DNA from 2 places in the Enemella evansiae genome. Region 2 is predicted to be linked to the other one. Evidence: predicted binding sites of a transcription regulator. Region 2 holds the regulator's gene; the other holds the start of a gene.
The links. Region 2 encodes HrcA, which represses chaperone genes, less so after heat shock. Its sites were predicted from a motif close to TTGGCACTCGNNNNNNNCGAGTGCCAA; they were not measured.
Positions count from the first base shown of each region.

Region 1 (7,532 bases), on a different contig from region 2:
CTCACGCTCATCGAGTAGTCGGCCCTGCGCAGCGAAGCGGAGCAGGGCCGACGTGTCGAGATGAGTTCGGTACGGAACGGGTTCGTCTCGACACGGGCGCTGCGCGCCCTGCTCGACGAACGGAAGGGCGCGCTCAGCCTGCGGATTCCTCGACGGCACGGAAGACCCGGGCGATGTTCCCCGAACCGAGCGCGACCAGCTCGTCGCGGCTCCACCCGCGATCGGCGAGCGCGGCCATCAACTCCTGATAGTGCGAGACGTCGGGCAGTTCCGGCGGCAGCAGGGTCGTGCCGTCATAGTCACCACCGATGCCGACGTGTTCGATCCCGGCCACCTCACGGACGTGCTCGATGTGACGCACCACATCGGTAAGATGTGCCGGATTCCCTTCACCGGCAAGGAATTTGGTGACGAAGGTGACCATGCACACTCCCCCGCCGGCGGCCATCCGCTGCAGCACGTCGTCGGGTGCGTTGCGGGGATGGTCCTGCACGGCCCGGGCGCACGAGTGGCTGAAGATCACCGGCGCCGTCGACACGTCGAGGGCGTCGCGCATCGTGGTCGGCGCGGTGTGCGAGAGGTCGACCATCATGCCGAGCCGGTTCATCTCGGCGACCACCTCGCGGCCGAAGTCGGTCAGCCCGCCGTGCCGCGGCTCATCGGTGCCGGAGTCGGCCCATTCGTTGTTCTGGTTGTGGGTCAGAGTCAGATAGCGCACGCCGAGCCGGTGCAGGGTACGCAGGCAGCCCAGCGAGTTGTCGATGCTGTGCCCACCCTCGGCGCCCAGCAGGGACCCGATCGGTGCGTCCGGGCCGGCGGCCAGCACGGCGTCCAGTTCGTCGGCGGTGGTGACCAGCCGCAGATCGCCGGCATACCGCTCGACCATCTGGTGCACCGCGTCGATCTGCTCGCAGGTGTCGGCGAAGAAATCCCCTGTGCCAACGGGATCCTCGCCCTTCACCCCGGGCACGAAGACCGACCAGAACTGGGCGCGTACGCCACCGGTGCGCAGCCGCGGCAGGTCGGTCTGCAGCGCGGGTTGGTCGACGGCGATGTCGCAGGCGTCGAAGTCGTAACGACAGTGCTTGCGCATCGCCCAGGGCAGATCGTTGTGTCCGTCGACGATGGGGATCGGGGTGGTCATGCGCCCGACTCTACTGTCAGTGCAGGATTTCCGAGCCGACTTTCTCCACCGCCCGGCCGTGCCGGCGCAGGGTGACCTTCTGCACCATCATCGTGGCCACTCCGGCGATCAGCAGCCCGGCGACATTGATGCCGAGCTGGAGCAGCGATCCGGTGATCTCGCTGACCACCCCGAGCGCCAGGGCCACCGCCAGGTTGCCGGCGGCGGGCACCGTGGTCACCGAGATGAACACCCCGACCAGGGCATTGGATTTCGCCGAGGTCATCGCCAGCGCACCGGCGGTACCGGCCAGGATCGCGACCACGAAGGACCACCAGTCGGGGTGCCAGATGAACGCCGTCAGCGGCCGCGGTCGCAGCAGATCCGCCGGTGTGATCGCCCCGGTCAGCCGGGCGACCAGCGCGACCGCCACCACGAGCACGATGCTGAGCGCGAATCCGCGCAGCAGGGTGACCGTGGCGCGGCCCGCCAGCTTCGGCCGGCCGAGCGCGATCCCGGCGCAGATGGCGGCCACCACGCCGTAGTCGGGGCCGACGACCATCGCGCCGACCACGATGATCGGCGCGTCGGTGAGCACGGCCACCGCGGCCAATGCGGTGGCCAGCACCAGGAAGGCGTAGAAGGACCAACTGGCTCGCGAGGAGCTCTCCGCCTGCTGCAGCACGACATCCCAGATGACCCCGTCGTCGGGCTCGCCATGGGCGTTGTGCTCCAGTTGGATCGCGGCCGCGAACGGCGTGGCGCTCGGTTCGCTGACGCAGATCCCGCCGACCTGGTCGAGGCCGAGGTCGTCCAGGCTGGCCAAGATGTCATCGGCGGCCTCGCGCGCCACATCGGCCTCGATCAGGTCGCCCGGCGGATCGACCGAGGCACCCGGTTGCACGGTGACATTGGTGGTGCGGCGGTCATCCACCAGGAGGTCGCGCACATCGGTGCTCAACTCGGCGGGCACCACGAGCCGCAGATGAACCAGCATGGGTCCATCGTGCCCGAAACGCGGCGGAGGCGGCCCCCGTTCGGGGACCGCCTCCGCGGTGTCGCTCGGCGGCGCGCCATCGGCGCGCCTCAGGCGTACGGACTCAGAAGCCCATGCCGCCCATCTCGTCGCCACCGGCCGGCATGGCCGGAGCCTTCTCCGGCTTGTCGGCGATGACGGCCTCGGTGGTGAGGAACAGGGCCGCGATCGAGGCCGCGTTCTGCAGCGCCGACCGGGTCACCTTGGCCGGGTCGATGATCCCGGCCTTCATCATGTCGACGTATTCGCCGGTGGCCGCGTTGAGGCCCTCGCCGGCGGGCAGCGAGCCCACCTTCTCGGCCACCACGCCGCCCTCGAGGCCGGCGTTCGCAGCGATCTGGCGCAGCGGAGCGGAGCAGGCCTCGATGACGATCTTGGCGCCGATCAGCTCGTCACCGTTCAGCTGGGCCAGGTCGAACTTCTTGGTCGCCTGCAGCAGGGCCACGCCACCGCCGGGCACGATGCCCTCCTCGACGGCCGCCTTGGCGTTGCGCACGGCGTCCTCGATGCGGTGCTTGCGCTCCTTGAGCTCCACCTCGGTGGCCGCACCGACCTTGATCACCGCAACGCCGCCGGCCAGCTTGGCCAGCCGCTCCTGCAGCTTCTCGCGGTCGTAGTCGGAGTCGCTGTTCTCGATCTCGTTGCGGATCTGCTTGACCCGCCCCTGGATCTCGTCGGCCTCGCCACCGCCGTCGACGATGGTGGTCTCGTCCTTGGTCACGCGGACCTGGCGGGCGGTGCCCAGCAGCTCCAGGGTGACGGCGTCGAGCTTCAGGCCCACGTCCTCGGAGATGACCTGGCCACCGGTGAGGATGGCGATGTCACCGAGCATGGCCTTGCGGCGGTCGCCGAAGCCCGGGGCCTTCACGGCGACGGACTTGAAGGTGCCGCGGATCTTGTTGACGATCAGGCCGGCCAGGGCCTCACCGTCGACGTCCTCGGCGATCACGACGAGCGGCTTGCCCGACTGCATGACCTTCTCCAGCACCGGCAGGAGATCCTTGAGGCTGGAGATCTTGGAGTTGGCGATCAGGATGTAGGGATCGTCGAGCACGGTCTCCATGCGCTCGGTGTCGGTCACGAAGTAGCCCGAGATGTAGCCCTTGTCGAAGCGCATGCCCTCGGTCAGCTCGAGGTCCAGCCCGAAGGTGTTGGACTCCTCGACGGTGATCACACCCTCCTTGCCGACCTTCTCCATCGCCTCGGCGATGATCTTGCCGACGGTCTCGTCAGCGGCGGAGATCGACGCGGTGGCAGCGATCTGCTGCTCGGTCTCGATGTCGGTGGCCATCCCCAGCAGCTCCTCGCTGATGGCGGCGGTGGCCTTCTCGATGCCCTTCTTCAGGCCCATCGGGTTGGCGCCGGCGGTGACGTTGCGCAGACCCTCGCGCACCATCGCCTGGGCCAGCACGGTCGCGGTGGTGGTGCCGTCGCCCGCGACGTCGTCGGTCTTCTTGGCGACTTCCTTGACCAGCTCGGCGCCGATCTTCTCGTACGGCTCCTCGAGCTCGATCTCCTTGGCGATCGACACGCCGTCGTTGGTGATCGTGGGGGCGCCCCACTTCTTCTCCAGCACGACGTTGCGGCCCTTGGGGCCGAGGGTCACCTTCACCGCGTCGGCGAGGACGTTCATGCCCCGCTCGAGACCGCGGCGAGCCTCGATGTTGAACTCAATCAGTTTTGCCATGTGTTCCGGGAGTCCTCCCGCATCGGGGGCGTACGCCCCATGGTTGTCTGTGATGCGCCAAGACGATGCCCGCGACGGACGACACCCGTGGGTGCCTCACCGGACTTGACGGTGGCACTCGGGCGTACCGAGTGCTAAGTCATGTTTAGCACTCTCACCGGTGGAGTGCAAACAATCCGGGCAGACGAAACCGGGCGATCCCGACGTCGGGTTCGTCGGGACCGCCCGGTGGGGTACGCCTGATTCAGACCGTGGCGGCCGGCCAGGTGCCCTGCATCGGGACGGTGGCGACCGCCGAGGTGAACTCGCGGGCCTGGCTGGCCAAGGAGTTCACCAGGTCGACGAAGACCTTGATGGTGGCGACGATCGCTGCGATCAGGCCGATGATCTCGGCCGCCCCGATCGCGGTACCGGCGGGCACCGCGGCCATCTTCCCGATGGCCAGCCCGAGGCCGACCGCGGCGAAGCTCATCGCCACCAGGAAGGTATAGGTGGCGGTGATGCCGGAGTCGCCCAGCTTGACCATCGAACCGCCGAAGGTGAGTACGCCACCCTTGGCTTCTCCGGCAGCGGCCTGCTGCTTGTCGGCGGCCTTGAAGAACGCCTCGGCGCCCGCACCCTGCCAGGATTCCTTCGACTTGAGCTGGCTCGGGTCCAGGGACTCGGCGAAGTCGGCGGTCCGCGGACCCATGCCGTCACGGATCTTCTCACCGATGCACTTGATGTACCACGGCGCCACCAGGCCCTGGAGCGCCTGCTGATAGATGTCATAGGCCTTGTTGACGGCTTCCTGCCCCTTGCGGCAGGCGGCAAGCACGTCGTCGAGCCAGGGGATCACGCCGAGCGTGATCTTGTTGGCCCAGTCGATCGCCGTCTGCACGGTGTTCATCACGCCGTTGAAGATCGTCTGCAGCACTTCGACCGCAGCGACCACACCGTCGACCATGACACCCAGCGGTCCGGTATCGCACTCCTTGGCGAGCACACCGTCCGTCGCCCCGCCGTCTTGGGATTCTGTTGCCATGTAGGTCATCTCAGGGCTCCGTCCTGGTCGCCTGCTGCTGGTTCTGCATCTCGGTCTGGTCGTACTGGGTCGCGGTCTGGGTCAGCTTCTCCGACATCCGGTCGAGCGCCTTCTCCGCGTCGGTATAGATGGTCACGCAGCGATCGATCGCCTCGCCGTACGGCCCGGCCGCGGCGAACCAGAGGCCCCAGGACGGGACACCGCTCTTGAGTGAGCCGAAGGTCTTGGCGATACCGGCCGCCCGATTGGCCCGGTCGGCGTAGGTCTTCGCGTCCTCCCGCATGTCCCCGGTGTTGAACTGCGTGTCCTCCTTGGGCCCTCCGGGTTCGTCCGGCGGGTTCGTCGGCGGGGTCGGTGTCGGGGGCGGAGTGGTCGGGGGCGGAGTGGTGGGGGGCGGCGTGGTCGGGGGCGTGTTGGTACCGGGGCCACCGCCCTGGTTGCCGCCACCGCCGCCCTGGTTGCCGCCACCGCCGCCCTGGTTGCCACCGCCACCACCGGTGTTGCCACCACCGCCGCCCGAGTCCTGCTCGTCCTCGGCGTCCTTGTCGTCCTTCTTGTCTTCCTCGTCCTCGGCCTTGTCCTCGTCGCCCTTGCCGTCGGAATCCGCGTCCTCGCCCTGGCCGGCATCCTTGCCGCCGTCGGGGTCCGGTTTGCGATCGGACAGGTCGACCTCGACCTGGCCGTCGGGGGTGATGACGAACCGGGTGCCGTCGAGCTGGGTGACGGTCACCTTGTCGCCGTCGGTCTGGACCTTGGTGCCGTCCTCGGTCATGAGTACGCCGTCGCCGTTCAGTTCGGAGACGTCGTCGCTCTCCGCACCCGGAGTGTCGTTGTTGCTGATGTCGGCATCGACGGTGACCGAGCCGTCGGCCTTCCGGGTGACCTGCACCCCGCCGTTGGTGGTGATCACGGTGTCCTGGCCTCGGGTGTCGACCACCCCACCGTCAGCGAGCACGCCGACCTCCTCATCGGCGAGCGTGGTGTCGGAACTGATGTCCTGGTGCTCCGGCGGCACCTCGACCACCGGATCCTGGCGTTCCTTGTGCGCCGGTGCCGGTGACAGGTTCACCGCCTGATCGCCGACCGCCTCGGTGCTCGTGCCGATCTCGGTCTCGGTGACCACCTGATCCTGCTGGAGCTGCTGTTCCTCGAGGACCGCGTCGTCGACGGGCGCCTGCTGGGCGTCCTCCGGCGCACTCAGCAGGTCCGACGCCGGGCCCGCCTCGTCCAGCGTGTCCGAGGCCGGCGGCTGCACCATCGGCGCATCGCCCTCCCCGGCGTACCCCGACCAGTAGTCGGTCTCGTTGCTCTCGGTCGTCATCTCCCCGCTCCGCTCACTGTCCGAAGTTGCTCAGTTGATGGCGCTGCTCGGCCGCCTGCTCGAGGATCTCGGCGAAGGCCGTGGTGATCGTGTTGCCGCTCAGCCCGCGTACCCAGTTGCGGTCCAGGCGTACCTCGACCGGAAAGCCCGACTCGTAGACGATCGACGCGCGCCGGGAGTTGTTGAAGTACTCCACCCGCGCGCCCTCGTTCGCCCGCCGCTCGAGATCCGCGGCGATCCGGTCGAACTGCGCCATCGCCTGGTTGAACTGCGCCAGCAGGGCGTCCTGATCCCCGCTCGCGACCGCCGCGTCGAAATAGCGGGTCCGCTCGGCGACCATCTCCTGCGCCTCGTCGCGGATCGCCGGAGTGATCTCGGGCTCCCCCGACTCCGCCACCTCGGGCTGGTCGGCGCCGCCGAAGGACTGCACCATCCCATCACTGATCGCTGCCTGCACCGCCTGCGCGAGCGCATCCGGTTCGACCTTCTCCTGCCACTTCGCCGCGACCGTGATCGCGGTCAGCCGCTGCTCGGCGTCCAGCGCGGCGGTCACCACACCGGCGGGGTCGTGCCCCTCACCGGGTTGGCTGACGACCTTCAGTTTCGCGGTCAACTGGTGCAGCTCGGCGAGCGATTGCTCCAGCTGCTGCATGGGATCCTGTGGGCTCATCTGGTCCTCCTTGCCACAACGGTGTCACCGGGCGGGGCCAGCGCGAGCACCCTGCGATACTCAGACCGTGAGCCGGGATACTCAAAAACTCCTCCCGCGCCCCCGCGGCGGCCTGCGCTGGCTGCTGAACTTCGTGAACCTGTCCACCCCGCTCGGGGTCGGTATCGCCCTGCTCGGCGGCGCGCGACCTCGGCCCGGACCGCAGGGGCTGCTGCTCGCCGAGGGTTACCGGCTCGGCTTCCCGATCGCCGGCGCGTTCACCGTCGGAAACGTGGTGATCACCGCCGGCGGCCTGGACCGGTTGCTCGCCGACGACGGTCGGATGCTGCGGCACGAGGCCCGGCATGCCTGGCAGTACGCGGTCTGCGGTGGCCTGCCCTTCCTGCCCCTGTACGCCGTGGCGGCGGCCTGGTCGGTGGTCAGCACCGGTGATGTGGCCAGCCAGAATCCGTTCGAACGCCTCGCCGGGTTGGCCGACGGCGGTTATCCCCGCCGGCCGAGCCGGTTCGCGATGAACCGTGGGGCCCTACGCTGAGCAACCGTGACCTCCGGATCCGAGATGCCCCCGATGCCCGATCCCAGGCGGCTGCTGGCGAAGCTGCAGGCCGATGTCCGCGGGTTCGAGGCCCGCGCCGAACGAACCAACCAGGCGCTGCGCCAGGCGAGCGTCG
Region 1 covers NZ_SNXA01000014.1:49,537-57,068, reverse strand. Annotated here, with positions in the region: gene C8D81_RS19220 (dipeptidase) at 134-1,144, opposite strand; gene C8D81_RS19215 (DUF389 domain-containing protein) at 1,161-2,120, opposite strand; gene groL (chaperonin GroEL) at 2,224-3,846, opposite strand; gene C8D81_RS19205 (hypothetical protein) at 4,091-4,870, opposite strand; gene C8D81_RS19200 (hypothetical protein) at 4,881-6,191, opposite strand; gene C8D81_RS19195 (hypothetical protein) at 6,205-6,861, opposite strand; gene C8D81_RS19190 (hypothetical protein) at 6,929-7,396, shown strand; gene C8D81_RS19185 (hypothetical protein) at 7,430-7,532, shown strand, end outside.
Region 1: the regulator HrcA is predicted to act here: its motif matches at 3,958-3,984, upstream of groL (chaperonin GroEL).

Region 2 (7,532 bases):
GCCGGACCCGGGAGAGCTGGGTGTCATAGAGGGTGCTGGCGGCGGAGTCGAAGCGCTGGTACGCCCAGCGCTGGCGGCCGAAGGCGCGCAGCGTCCGCAGCCCGTGCACCGACTCCTGGACCACCGAGGCGGCATCCCCGGTCTGGTCCTGGATCCGCCGCGAGAGTTTGGTGTAGTCACGTTCCATCCGCAGGCAGAGCCAGATCACCGGGCCCACGCCGAGCAGCACCACCACCCCGAGCGGCCAGTAGAGCCGGATCAGCAGCACCACGGTGATCGCGATCTGCAGCAGCGAGGCCAGCAGCATCAACAGCCCGAAGCTGGTGAACCGGCGCATCACCGACAGGTCGTTCATCATCCGCGACAGCAGCTGACCGGACTGCCAGCGGTCGTGGAAGGCCATCGGCAGCCGTTGCAACCGGGCATAGAGGTCGAGCCGGACGCTGGTCTCGGTGGCCAGGGTGACCTCGCTGGACAGCCAGCGGCGAATGAACCCGGCTCCGGCGGCCGAGATGCCGATGACCAGGGCGAGCACGCCGTAGCGGATCACCCCGGCCCGGTCCCCGGCGGCCAGTGGTCCGTCGATCGCCGCGCGGGTGAGCAGCGGGATCGCCAGCATGGTGACGATGTCGTAGCCGTCGAGCACGGCCATCGTCCAGAACCGGCCGAGCCGCGGGCGCAGGTACGCCCGGAGTCGCCACAGGCTGGTGGCCCGTCCCCATCCGCGGGTGGCCGGGGCCACCAGGGGTGCGCGGTCGAGTGCGTCGGCGGTGCCCGGCACGAAAATCCTCCTAGGTCTCCCGGTCACGTTATCCGGTCGACCGGTCGGACTCGAATGGATTTCCAGTCTGCTACTTCAAGTGCGCTTGAACTCAAGCCTTCGAGCCGGCGCCGCGGTAGAAGCGGCCGAGGAACTCGTCCTTGAAGGCGTCGAACTCGCCGGTGCCGATGCTGGCGCGGATGTCGTCGACCAGGCGTACGGTGAACCGCTCGTTGTGGATGGTGGCCAGCGTCGAGGCCACCATCTCACGAGCCTTGAACAGGTGGTGCAGGTAGGCGCGGGTGTAGTGCGCGCAGGTGTAGCAGTCGCAGGATTCGTCGATGGGGTTGAAGTTGCGGCGATTGGCGGCGGTGTTCACGTTGAACCGACCATCGGCGGTGTAGAGGGCGGCATTGCGCGCGACCCGGGAGGGTTGGACGCAGTCGAAGGTGTCCGCACCGGCGGCGATCGCGGCGAAGAAATCGTCGGGTTCGGAGATGCCGAGCAGATGCCGGGGGCGGTCTTCGGGCAGTTCGGAGCTGACCCAGTCGACGATGGTGCCGAGATTCTCCTTCTCCAGCGCGCCGCCGATCCCGAAACCGTCGAACCGCTGCCCGGCGACCTCCATCGCGCCGAGGTCCCGGGCTGCCTTGCGGCGCAGATCCTCGTACTGGGCGCCCTGCAGCACCCCGAACAGCGCCTGGTAGGGCTTGTCGGCCCGTTCGGCGGTGAGCTCGCGGTGCGCGGCCAGGCAGCGCTCGGCCCAGAGCCGGGTCCGCTCCAGCGACTCCTCCTGGTAGGCGCGGGTGTTCATCAGCGTGGTCAGCTCGTCGAAGGCGAAGATGATGTCCGCACCGAGCTGGTGCTGGACCCGCATCGAGATCTCGGGGGTGAACCGGTGCCGGTCCCCGTTCAGGTGGGACTTGAAGGTGACGCCGTCGTCATCGACGTGCGCGAGCCGTTCCTTGCCCTCGGCGATCACGTCGTCGTCGCTGACCCGGCTGGAGTCCATCGACAGCACCTTCTTGAAGCCGACGCCCAGGCTCATCACCTGGAAGCCACCGGAGTCGGTGAAGGTCGGCCCGGGCCAGTTCATGAACGCCCCCACCCCGCCGGCCTCGTCGACGATGTCGGCACCGGGCTGCAGATAGAGGTGGTAGGCGTTGGCGAGCACGGCCTGCGCACCGAGGTCACGCATCGCCTCCGGCAGCACCGCCTTCACGGTCGCCTGGGTGCCGACGGCGATGAAGGCGGGGGTCTGGATCTCACCGTGCGGGGTGTGGATGATCCCGGTACGCCCCTGCCGATCGGGCAGGCGGTCACGGACCTCGAAGGAGAACGGCACCCCAGGAGGATAGTCGCCCGCGCTCATCCGGTGGGCCATCCAACGTTCATCGAGTAGCGGCTCCGGCTCCGCGGAGCGGAGCCGGAGCCGCGTGTCGAGATGAACTCACCCCGGCAGTCCCAGGTACCCGGCGGCCACCACACCGGCGGTGGAGGTGCGCAGCACCCCGTCGCTGATCGACACCGGCCGGGCCCCGGCGGCGGTCAGGGCGTCGAGCTCCTCGGGACTGATCCCACCCTCCGGGCCGACCACCAGCAGGATCTCACCGGCAGCCGGGATCTGCTGCTGGGCAAGGGATTCGGTCGCGTTCTCGTGCAGCACCAGGGCCAGGTCGGCGGTCTGCACGCGGGTGGTGAGCTGTCTGGTGCTGAGCGGGCCGGCGACGGCGGGTACGCGGAGCCGGCGGCTCTGCTTGGTGGCCTCGCGCGCGGTGCTGGCCCACTTGCGCAACGACTTGGCACCGCGCTCCCCGGTCCACTTCACGATCGAGCGGGACGCCTGCCAGGCAAGGATTTCGGCGACCCCCACCTCGGTCATCATCTCCACCGCGAGCTCGCCGCGATCCCCCTTGGCCAACGCCTGCGCCACGGTGAGCCGGCGCGCGGGCGGCGGTACGGCCAGCAGCTCGCGCACGGTCACGTCGAGACCCTGCTTGTCCGCGGCGGTCACCTCACCGATCAACCCGCGACCGGACCCGTCGGCGAGCAGGATCTCCTCCCCGGCGGTGATCCGCTTGACCACCGCCGCATGCCGCCCCTCGCCACCACCGAGGCGTACGCCGCTGCCCGGGGTGGGCAGCGGGTCGGCCAGGTCGGTCAGGAAGAGCGGTCGGGTCACCTCAGCGCAGCGCTTCCCAGAAGCGCTCGAAGCGGCCCTTCTCGCGCTTGTGCACCTGGGCCTCGACCTTGGTCTCCTCCCGGAGCTCGGCAAGGTTCCGCAACAGCTCGCGCTGCTGCTCGGTCAGCTTGGTCGGGGTCTGCACCAGCAGGGTGACACCCAGGTCGCCGCGGCCCCGGCCACGCAGCTGCGGGATGCCGCGGCCGTCGATGGTGAGCCGGGTCCCGGACTGGGTACCGGCCGGCACCTTGAGGCGTACCGTCGCCTCCTGCGGATCGGCGTCGGGCTGGTCGGCCTCCAGGGTCTGGATGTCCAGCTCGGTGCCGAGCGCGGCGGCGGTCATCGGGATCTTGGCGACCATCTCCAGGTCGTCGCCGTTGCGCTTGAACAGCGGATGGTCGGCGACGATCAGCTCGACGTAGAGGTCGCCGGCGGGCCCGCCGCCGGGGCCGACCTCACCCTGGGAGGCCAGATGGATCCGGTTGCCGGAATCGACGCCGGCCGGGATCTTCACGGTGATCTCGCGGGGTGCGCGGATCCGCCCCTCGCCGTCGCATTCGCCGCAGGGGTTGGGAATCACGGTGCCGTAGCCACGGCAGGTCGGGCAGGGCTGACTGGTCCGGATGTCGCCGAGGAAGGATCGCTGGATCTGGGTGACATCGCCGCGGCCGTGGCAGGTGCGGCACTGTTCGGGCTTGGAGCCCTCGGCCGCGCCGGCGCCCTGGCAGACCGGGCAGAGCACGGCGGTCTCCATCGAGATCGCCCGCGAGACGCCGAAGGCCGCCTCGTGCAGTTCCAGCTCGAGCTGGATCAGCGCGTCCTGGCCGCGGCGTACCCGCGACCGCGGGCCGCGGGAGGCCTGCTGGCCGAACATCGCATCGACCAGATTGGTGAAGTCGAAGCCGGCACCACCGAAATCGCCGAACCCACCGGCGCCGCCGAAGCCCGCACTCGCCCGCCCCGACGGATCGCCACCGCGGTCGTAGATGCTGCGCTTGCGCTCGTCGGCGAGCACGTCGTAGGCCTCCTGCACCTGCCGGAACTTCTCCGCCGCGCCGTCCTCGCTGGTGACGTCGGGGTGATAGCGCATCGCCATCCGGCGATAGGCCTTCTTGATCTGGTCGGTGGAGGCGTCGCGGGCGACGCCGAGGACCTCGTAGTAGTCAGTCATCGTTGGAATTTCTTGTCATCCTTCGCTGAGGAATCGACCGACGTAGCGCGCCACGGCACGCACCGTCGCCATCGTTGAGGGGTAGTCCATCCGGGTCGGACCGACGATGCCCATGGAGGCCCAGACATCGTCATGGCTGCCGTATGCCGAGGCCACCAGTGAGGTGGTCTGCAGCGGGGCGTAGTCGTTCTCACGGCCGATGCGTACGGTCACATCATCGGCGCTGACACTCTCATCCAGCAGTTTCAACAGCACCACCTGTTCCTCGAGCGCCTCCAGCACCGGCTGCACGGTGCTGTTGAAGTCGCCCAGCCGGGTCAGGTTGGGCACCCCACCGACCATTACCCGGGTCGCGGTGCCCGAGCCGAGGATCTCCAGCACCGCGGCGATGGCGACCTGGGTGGTCGCCTGGTCCTCGGGTCCGACCGCGCTGCTCAACCGGCTCAGTTCGTTGGCGGCCTCGGCCTGGGCACGACCGAGCACGGCCTCGTTGAGCCGGGTCTTGAGCACCGACAGCTGCTCCTCGGTGTGTCCGGGCAGCTCGACGGTGCGCTGCTCCACCCGACCGGCGGAGTTGATCACGATCAGCAGCACCCGATCGGGGGTCAGCGAGACCACCTCGACATGCCGCAGCGTGGTCGCCGACAGCACCGGGTACTGCACGATGGCGACCTGCTGGGTGATCTGGGCGAGCAGGCGTACCGTGCGGGCGACGATCTCGTCCACATCGGCCGCCCCGGAGAGGAAGGTCTGGATGGCGCGCCGCTCGGCCGCCGACAGCGGCTTGAGCCCGGCCAGTCGGTCGACGAAGAGCCGGTAGCCCTTGTCGGTCGGGATCCGGCCCGCACTGGTGTGCGGCTGCGCGATGTAGCCCTCGTCCTCCAGCGCCGCCATGTCGTTGCGCACCGTCGCCGGCGACACCCCGAGGTCGTAGCGGTCCACCAGCGCCTTGGAACCCACCGGTTCACGGCTGGACACGTAGTCGGTGACGATGGCCCGCAACACCTGCAGCTTGCGTTCGTCGAGCATCATCCACCTCCTGCGTCCCTGTTGGCCCGATCGCCGAACACCGGAGTTTGGCACTCATCCGGCGCGAGTGCCAGTCTAGCTCGTATGAACCACAGTGAGGGCGAGTGGCAGCCGGTGGCGAATGGCGTCTGGCGACTGGTCGCCGAGCCCGATGCGGTGACGATCGGCCTGATCGCCGGGGAGACCGGCGCGGTGCTGGTGGACACCGGTTCGACCCCAGCCCAGGGCCGGGCGCTGGCCGCGAAGGTCGCCGAGGTGACCGACAAGCCGCTGGTCGGGGTGGTGATCACCCATGCCGATCGGGATCACTGGTTCGGACTGGCCGGCATCGAGGGTGTGACCGCCTATGGGCACGAGTCGCTGGCCGAGCGGGTCTCCGATGCCGAGACCCTGGTCGAGGCCGAGTCGCTCGGAGTGGCGGTCGATGAGCTGCGGGTGCCGGAGCGGTTGTTCTCGGTGGCCGCGGCGATCGACCTCGGCGGGGTGGTCGTCGAGCTGCTGCATCTCGGCGCGGCGCACACCGAGGGCGATGTGCTGGTGAACGTGCCGTCGGCCGGGGTGCTGTTCACCGGCGATCTGGTCGAGGAACCGGCACCCTGGTTCGGTCCGCGGTCCTCCCCGCGCGGTTGGCCGGAGGTGCTGAACATGGTGCTCGGCATGGTTCGTCCGGACACGGTGATCGTGCCCGGTCACGGCGCGGTGGTCGATCTGGACTTCCTGGTGCGCCAGCTGGCCGCGCTGGCGTCCCTGCCGCCCGAGGCGGAGCGGTTGGTGCGGTCGGGCGTACGCCTGGAGCGGGCCGAGGCGGAGGGCGAGTGGCCCTTCGACTGGGCCCGCGTCGAGGCCGGGGTGCGCACCGCGTACGCCGAACTGGCCGCCGACGGCGTACGCACCCGCCTCCCGCTGGCCGGCGATCACTGACCTAGCCCCCACCCCCGCGCACGATCGTCGTCGTCACCCGGGTCAGACACGGCTCGACCGGAGTGGAGCTGAAACCGAACCGCGGCGCCGGATCGACCGGTGCCAACTCCCCCAGTGGCCGGCCCCGCCAACTACCGGCCAACTCGATCACCCGATGCTGGTCATGCGCGCCGTAGTACTCGCGCCGCCCGCCGCCGGCGCTGCCCCTGGTGCGTACACCGGGAAAGATCCGCCGGGCGATCGGGTCGGCGATCGTGGCAAATCCACGGCTCCGCTCGATCGCGTCGGGCACGGCGTGCAACAGCCTGCCCGCCGCGGTGCGACCGCCGAGCCGCAACCGGCAGGCCAGGTCGCCGGCCGTCAGCCGCCACCGATCGGCGGCCACCGACAACTCCACCGGTACGACGACCACCTCGTCGAACCGATAGGTATCCGACACGTAGTCGGCCACCTCGTTGGTCGGTGCGAGCAGCAGCCGCCGGTCCTCGGGCGTCGCCACCATCACATCGGTGAAGGAGCCCAGCGGGGACGATGCCCAGTCACCGATCACCAGACGCAGCCCGCTGGTACTGCCGGCGCCGAGGATCCGGCCGGTGAAGCGGTCGATCACCGGGCGCCGGCGACCCATTCGGCGCCGACCTGCCAGGCGGGCTCGTCGACGCCGACCACCAGTGGACCGCCCTCGGTCTGTCCCTGGTAGTCCTGGCCGTTGATCAGCCGGGCGACGCCGCCGAGTTCGCGGACGAGAAGGGCGCCGGGGATGTGGTCCCAGGGCTTGATCGCGCGGTAGACGAGGACGTCGTTACCGCCGGCGCAGAGCTTCGGGTAGTCGATCCCGCAACTGAACGCGGTCCAGGCGAGCTCGGCGATCTGCGGCGGGGTGGCGCTGCGGCGCAGGCTGCGCATCGAGGTCTCGGCGTGCAGCAACTCCGGATCGGGCGCGCGCCGGGTCACCCGCTCGCCGTTGCGGTAGGTACCGGCGCCGCGCTCGGCCACCCACGCCGCGTCATGCTCGGGCTGCCAGATCCAGCCGCGGACGATCTCACCCGCGCGTACCTCACCGATCATCACCGCATAGTCGGCGGTGCCCTCGACGAAGTTGCGGGTGCCGTCGACCGGATCGACGACGAACGCGTGCTCGGCCTCGCGGAGCCCGTTGACCAGTGCCGGGTCGGCGGCGGTGGCCTCCTCGCCGACGACCAGGGCCTCCGGGTACGCCTTCAGCAGGGCCTCGGTGAGCAGCACCTCGGCCTCCTGGTCGGCGACGGTGACGAAGTCGCCCGGGTTCTTCTCGGCGATGTCGCCGGAGGAGAGCGCGCGCCAGCGGGGCCGGATCACCTGCTCAGCGGTCTCCTTGATCAGGTCCAGCATCGCGTCGGTCGTCATCGCCATGCCCCCAGCCTGCCGCATCCGGGTCGAGAGGAATGTGGCTGTTCGGGTTGCGGCCCTCCCGGATCATCTGTATCGTT
Region 2 covers NZ_SNXA01000008.1:68,905-76,436, reverse strand. Annotated here, with positions in the region: gene C8D81_RS00945 (ABC transporter ATP-binding protein) at 1-781, opposite strand, end outside; gene tgt (tRNA guanosine(34) transglycosylase Tgt) at 873-2,105, opposite strand; gene C8D81_RS00935 (16S rRNA (uracil(1498)-N(3))-methyltransferase) at 2,211-2,942, opposite strand; gene dnaJ (molecular chaperone DnaJ) at 2,944-4,113, opposite strand; gene hrcA (heat-inducible transcriptional repressor HrcA) at 4,129-5,142, opposite strand; gene C8D81_RS00920 (MBL fold metallo-hydrolase) at 5,227-6,063, shown strand; gene C8D81_RS00915 (hypothetical protein) at 6,065-6,691, opposite strand; gene C8D81_RS00910 (inositol monophosphatase family protein) at 6,670-7,455, opposite strand.